2 regions of the Pseudomonas sp. LG1E9 genome follow, and region 2 is predicted to be linked to the other one. Evidence: predicted binding sites of a transcription regulator. Region 2 holds the regulator's gene; the other holds the start of a gene.

Region 1 (3,307 bases), 2.6 Mb from region 2:
GCCGGCGCTCTGGGCGCCCATGTCGATGGTGCGCACCACGTTGCCGTCTTTGTCGGTGATCTTGATGGCGACGTTGCCGGTGGCAGCAGTCACCGCCACCGAACCGTTCATGCTCTTGCTCGTATCCACCAGGGCCTTGTCGGTCTGGGTGATGATCGAACGCCCTACCAGCGACGAAGCTTGCAGCGCCTGCGAAGAGCTGAAGTTGCTGGAGATTGCATTCACCGAGTCGTTCAGGGTGTTGATGCCTTCCAGGCTGCTGAACTGAGCCAACTGGGCCACGAATGCACCGTTGTCCTGAGGCGACAGCGGGTCCTGGTTTTTCAGTTGGGTGACCAGCAGTTGCAAGAATGCGTCCTTGCCCAACGACTGATTGCCGGTGGCCGCAGAAGCCGTGCTTGCGACATTGTTTGTTGCAGTGCTGACCTTGGAATTGAAAAGGTCCTGGACTGCTGAATTAGTAGTCGTATCAACGATGGCCATTATTTGGCGCCCCTTATCACTGACCCAGGGTCAGGACCTTCTGCATCATGGTTTTGGCGGTGTTCATCATTTCCGCGTTGGTCTGGAACGAGCGGCTGGCGGAAATCATGTCGGCCATTTCCTCGACCACGTTGACGTTCGGGTAGTACACGTAGCCTTTTTCGTTCGCCGCCGGGTGGTTAGGCTCGTAGCGGGCTTCGAGGTTGCTCTGGTCTTCGACCACGCCAAGCACCTGCACGCCTTTGCCGGCTGCGTCCTGCTCCTGAAACAGCGAGTCGCTGCCGCCGTTCTGACCGGCCTGGAACATGGTGGCAAACACCGGGTGACGGGCACGGTACGTCTGGTCAATGCTCGACGACACGGTCTCGGCGTTGGCGATGTTACTGGCGACGGTGTTGAGCCGCGTGGTCTGGGCGCTCATGCCGCTACCGGCAATATTGAAAACACTGGACAGGGACATGGCTTACTCTCCACGCAGGGCTGACATCAGCCCTTTGAATTTGCTGTTGAGCAGGGTAAAGCTGGCCTGGAAGTTCACCGAGTTCTCGGCATACGCCGATTGCTCCAGCTGGGCGTCGACGGTGTTCTGGTCGATCGACGGCTGCATCGGCGTGCGATACAGCAACGACTCGTCACCACTGCTCAGGCCTTGCGCTTCGATATGACGGTTGTTGGTCATGTTCAAGGCGAAGGTGCCGTTCTTGGTCTTGTCCTGCTGTGCGGCGAGCACGGCGGAGAAGTCCAGATCCCGAGCCTTGTAGTTCGGGGTGTCGGCGTTGGCAATGTTATTGGCCAGGACTTCAGCACGCTGGGCGCGGAAGCCCAGGGCTTGTTCGTGGATACCGAGCGCTTTATCGAAGCTGATGCTCATGGCGGAAACCTTTAGGCTGACCTGCTGTTCGTTAACTGGGTTATAGCAAGGCGCATGCCAGTTTCTGAAAAGCCCATGAATCAAGGGGTTGCGAGGAGGTTGCCGGCGGCAATGCCAGAAAAGCGGCAACGGGTTTCCGCGTGGCGCCAGTAAAGCGGCAATGGGGAGTTGCCGCTTTCATCAACTTTGCCGCAGAAACAAATGTGGGAGGGGGTTTGCCCCCCTCCCACATTTTTATTTGGCCTGGTAGATGATCCCCGGGCTGCACTGCACCATCTGAAAGTGATCCGGCAGGCCGTTCAGTGCCTCGGAAGCACCGAGGAACAAGTAACCGCCACGCTTGAGGGTGCCGTGGATGCGCAACAGGATGTCTTTCTTCACTTCTGCCGAGAAGTAGATCAGTACGTTGCGGCAGAACACCATGTCGAACTTGCCCAGGCTGGCGTAGCTGTCGAGCAGGTTGAACGAACGGAACTCCACGCGGCTCTTGATCGGCGCCTTGATCGCCCAACGTCCTGCCCCTTTGGGGTCGAAGTAACGTTGCAGGCGCTCCTGGGACAAACCACGGCCCAGGGCCAGGCTGTCGTACTCACCGGTCTTGCAGTTGGTGAGCATGGTGCCGGACAGGTCAGTGGCAACAATCTGCGCCCCGGCCTTCAACTGGCCCATGTTGGTCCGCTCGAACTCATCGATGGACATCGAGATCGAATACGGTTCCTGCCCCGAAGAGCAGGCCGCCGACCAGATGCGCAAGCGCTGGCCCGGGCTGGCCTTGATGGCCTCCGGCAGCACTTTGCTCTTGAGCACTTCAAAGGGGTAGGTATCACGAAACCACAAGGTTTCGTTGGTGGTCATGGCATCGACCACCATCTCTTTGAGGCCACTGCGCGGCTGCCCCTGGATCCGTTGAACCAACTCGCCCAGGGACTTGATGCCCTGCTGCTCCATCAGTTTATTAAGACGGCTGGATACCAGGTATTGCTTGTTTTCACCGAGCAATATGCCACAGGCTTTTTCCAGGAAGACCCGGAACTGTTCAAAATCCAAATTACCCGTAGACACTGATACCGCCTCTAAAATCGTGTGATCGCCAGGGGAAAAAAGCCCTTAGCTGTGATCTGCTGCCTTGATCCGGGCGACTACCCGGGATGCCAGGTCATCAGGACGGAATTTGGCCAGGAAGTCATCGGCACCGACCTTCTTGACCATCGCCTGGTTGAATACGCCCGACAACGAAGTATGCAGGATGATATGCAATTTTTGCATGCGTGGATCGCTGCGTATCTCAGCCGTGAGGGTGTAGCCGTCCATTTCCGGCATCTCGATGTCGGAGATCATCATCAAGAATTCTTCTTCCGGTTTCTTGCCTTCATCTACCAGCTTGCGCAGGTAATCCAGCGCCTGGCGGCCATCATTGAGCGCCACCACTTCCACGCCGACGGTTTGCAGGCAACGGGTCACCTGCTTGCGCGCCACCGAGGAGTCATCCACCGTCAGCACACGCAGCGAGACCGCCTTGTGCGCCGTTTCGGCATCCACCACACCCACGGAAATCGATTCCGAGGTCGGCGCCACTTCAGCGAGGATCTTCTCCACGTCGATGATTTCCACCAATTGGTTATCGACCCGCGTCACTGCCGTGAGGTAGTGGTCGCGGCCGGTGCCCTTGGGCGGCGGATGAATCTCTTCCCAGTTCATGTTGACGATGCGCTCCACCGAGCGCACCAGGAAACCCTGGGTCTTGGTGTTGTACTCGGTGATGATCACGAACGGGTTTTCGCGGTCCTGCAGGCCAGCCGAACCGGTGGCCAGGGCCAGGTCAAGAATCGGGATGGTCGCGCCACGGATGTTGGCCACGCCACACACCACGGGGCTGGACTTGGGCATGATCGTCAGCTTGGGACATTGCAGCACTTCCCGCACCTTGAACACGTTGATGCCATACAGCTGCTT
Region 2 (3,307 bases):
CATTCGCGACAACCTTGGCATGAGCCTGTCCGGTGGTGAGCGGCGTCGCGTGGAAATCGCCCGTGCCCTGGCCACTGCCCCCAAGTTCATCCTGCTGGACGAACCGTTTGCCGGCGTCGACCCTATCTCGGTTGGCGATATCAAGCAGATCATCCATCACCTCAAGGCCAAGGGCATCGGTGTATTGATCACCGACCACAACGTGCGTGAGACCCTCGATATCTGCGAAACCGCTTATATCGTCAACGATGGACAACTGATCGCCGAGGGCGACTCCGCTACCATCCTGGCCAATGAACTGGTCAAGGAAGTGTACCTGGGTCACGAGTTTCGCCTGTAAACCCGCCTGTAATAACAAGGCGGTGGCAGGTCGTTTGCCCGATGCGCGGGAGTCAATAAGAACCTCCGGTTTTTTATTGTTACCGCGCTCTAGGCAAAGCCCTCGATATCAGGCATATAATTTGCTTATGTTTGGCGCTCACGCGCCCTGTCGTGGATGGCGCATTGCGCCGGCGAATAAGGTGTTAAGCCCCTGCCATGAAACCATCGCTAGTCCTGAGAATGGGCCAGCAGCTGACGATGACACCGCAGCTGCAACAGGCCATCCGCCTGCTCCAATTGTCGACCCTGGACCTGCAACAGGAAATCCAGGAGGCCCTGGAGTCCAATCCGATGCTCGAACGCCAGGAAGAAGGCGACGACTTCGATAACGCAGACCCGTTGGCCGACAACATCGAGCAAAAACCCAACGCGGACGTGCAGGAACCGTCCTACCAGGAAACTGCCCCTACGGTGGACAACCTGGAGGAAGGCGATTGGAACGAACGCATCCCCAACGAGCTTCCAGTAGATACCGCCTGGGAAGACGTCTACCAGACCAGCGCCAGCAGCCTGCCCAGCAACGACGATGACGAGTGGGACTTCACCACCCGCACCTCCGCCGGTGAAAGCCTGCAGAGCCATCTGCTGTGGCAACTGAACCTCGCACCGATGTCTGATACCGATCGACTGATCGCCGTCACCTTGATCGACTGCATCAACAACCAGGGTTACCTGGACGAGACGCTCGAAGAAATTCTGGAGGCTTTCGACCCGGAACTGGACATTGAGCTGGACGAAATTGAAGCGGTGCTGCACCGCATCCAGCAGTTCGAGCCGGCCGGCATCGGCGCCCGTACCCTGAGCGAATGCTTGCTGTTGCAACTGCGCCAGCTGCCAGCCAAGACGCCATGGCTCGCTGAGGCCCAGCGCCTGGTTACCGACTACATCGACCTGCTGGGCAGCCGCGACTACAGCCAACTGATGCGTCGCATGAAGCTCAAGGAAGACGACCTCCGCCAGGTCATCGAGCTGGTGCAGAGCCTGAACCCGCGTCCGGGCTCGCAGATCGAGTCGAGCGAAGCCGAGTACGTGGTGCCCGATGTAATCGTGCGCAAAGACAACGAGCGCTGGCTGGTTGAGCTGAACCAGGAGTCTGTGCCGCGCCTGCGCGTCAACCCGCAATATGCCGGCTTTGTACGCCGGGCCGACACGAGTGCCGACAACACCTTCATGCGCAACCAGCTGCAGGAAGCCCGCTGGTTCATCAAGAGCCTGCAGAGCCGCAACGAAACCTTGATGAAAGTGGCCACCCAGATCGTCGAGCATCAGCGCGGCTTCCTGGAATACGGCGACGAAGCAATGAAGCCTCTGGTCCTGCACGACATCGCCGAGGCGGTAGGCATGCACGAATCGACAATTTCACGCGTGACCACGCAAAAATTCATGCATACCCCACGGGGTATTTATGAGTTGAAATATTTTTTCTCCAGCCATGTAAGCACCTCCGAAGGCGGCGAATGCTCGTCAACGGCGATCCGCGCGATCATCAAAAAACTGGTTGCTGCGGAAAATCAGAAAAAGCCGTTGAGTGACAGCAAGATCGCTGGTTTACTGGAGGCACAAGGCATTCAGGTCGCCCGTCGAACCGTCGCCAAGTACCGCGAATCCCTTGGGATCGCGCCTTCCAGCGAGCGCAAGCGTTTGATGTGACGGGCGGGCCACAGCGTTCCAGTGACGGGTATTCCTACCCGTCGCTTTATGCACTGGCAACGAAGGAGAAGCTGTATGCAAGTCAACATCAGTGGACACCATGTAGAAGTCACCCCTCCCCTGCGCGAGTATGTCGAGCTGAAGCTGAAACGCCTGGAGGGGCATTTTGACAAAATCACCAACGTGCAAGTCATCATGAAGGTCGACAAGCTTCAGCAGAAAGTTGAGGCGACCCTGCAGATTCCCGGTGGCGAAGTAGTCGCCAATGCCGAGCATGAGGACATGTATGCATCAATTGATGCCTTGACTGACAAGCTTGACCGCCAACTTAAAAAGCATAAGGAAAAGCAGCAGAGCCTTCTTAATGGCACTGGCCGCTAACACCCCCAACCCATGATCCGACTTGAAACCATCCTGACCCCCGGCCGTTCCCTCGTGAACGTGCCGGGCGGCAGCAAGAAGAAAGCCCTCGAACAAATTGCCAACCTGATCAGCAGCCAAGTGCCTGAGCTGGAGATGCAAGATGTCTTCGAGGCTCTGATTGCCCGTGAAAAACTCGGCTCGACCGGTTTTGGCAACGGCATCGCCATTCCTCACTGTCGCCTCAAAGGCTGCGAAACACCTGTCAGCGCCCTGCTGCACCTGGACGCCCCTATCGATTTCGACGCCATCGACGGTGCCCCGGTCGACCTGCTGTTTGTTCTGCTGGTCCCGCAGGCCGCCACCGATGCGCACCTGGAACTGCTTCGGCAGATCGCCAGCATGCTTGACCGCAAGGAAGTACGCGACAAACTGCGCAGTGCCAGCAGCAACGAGGCGCTGTACCAAGTTGTCCTGGATGAGCAAAACGGGCAGTAACCATGCGTTTGATCATCGTCAGCGGCCGCTCCGGCTCGGGTAAAAGCACCGCCCTCAACGTTCTTGAGGACAATGGCTTCTATTGCATCGACAACCTGCCTGCCGGCCTGCTGCCAGAGCTGGCGGAACGTGCTCTGATCCACACCGAGCTGGCGCAACCCCTGGTTGCCGTTTCGATCGACGCCCGCAACCTGCCGAGCCACCTCTCGCGATTCCCGGAATTGCTGGAAGAAGTGCGCGCCAAGCACATCCATTGTGATGTGCTGTACCTCGATGCCGACGAAGAGACGCTGTTAAAGCGCTTCTCCGAAACCCGCCGGCGCCACCCGCTCAGCAGCCCCCACCGCTCCCTGGCCGAAGCCATCGAGGACGAAACCAAGTTGTTGGGGCCGATCATTGACCTCGCCGACCTCAAGAT

Evidence for each region. The regulator sigma-54, encoded in region 2, starts transcription at its own class of promoters, with help from an activator protein. The targets are predictions, from matches to a motif close to ANTGGCATNNANNTTGCTNT.
Region 1: a site for sigma-54 is predicted at 1,397-1,416, ahead of flgB (flagellar basal body rod protein FlgB). Genes of this name have one in related genera too.

The regions. Positions count from the first base shown of each region.
Region 1 is NZ_CP029983.1:5,410,625-5,413,931, forward strand. Features, by position in the region: gene flgD (flagellar hook assembly protein FlgD) at 1-483, opposite strand, end outside; gene flgC (flagellar basal body rod protein FlgC) at 500-943, opposite strand; gene flgB (flagellar basal body rod protein FlgB) at 947-1,354, opposite strand; gene cheR (protein-glutamate O-methyltransferase CheR) at 1,589-2,416, opposite strand; gene DNK50_RS24780 (chemotaxis protein CheV) at 2,462-3,307, opposite strand, start outside.
Region 2 is NZ_CP029983.1:1,720,847-1,724,153, reverse strand. Features, by position in the region: gene lptB (LPS export ABC transporter ATP-binding protein) at 1-340, shown strand, start outside; gene DNK50_RS08070 (RNA polymerase factor sigma-54) at 538-2,031, shown strand; gene hpf (ribosome hibernation-promoting factor, HPF/YfiA family) at 2,107-2,412, shown strand; gene ptsN (PTS IIA-like nitrogen regulatory protein PtsN) at 2,425-2,889, shown strand; gene rapZ (RNase adapter RapZ) at 2,892-3,307, shown strand, end outside.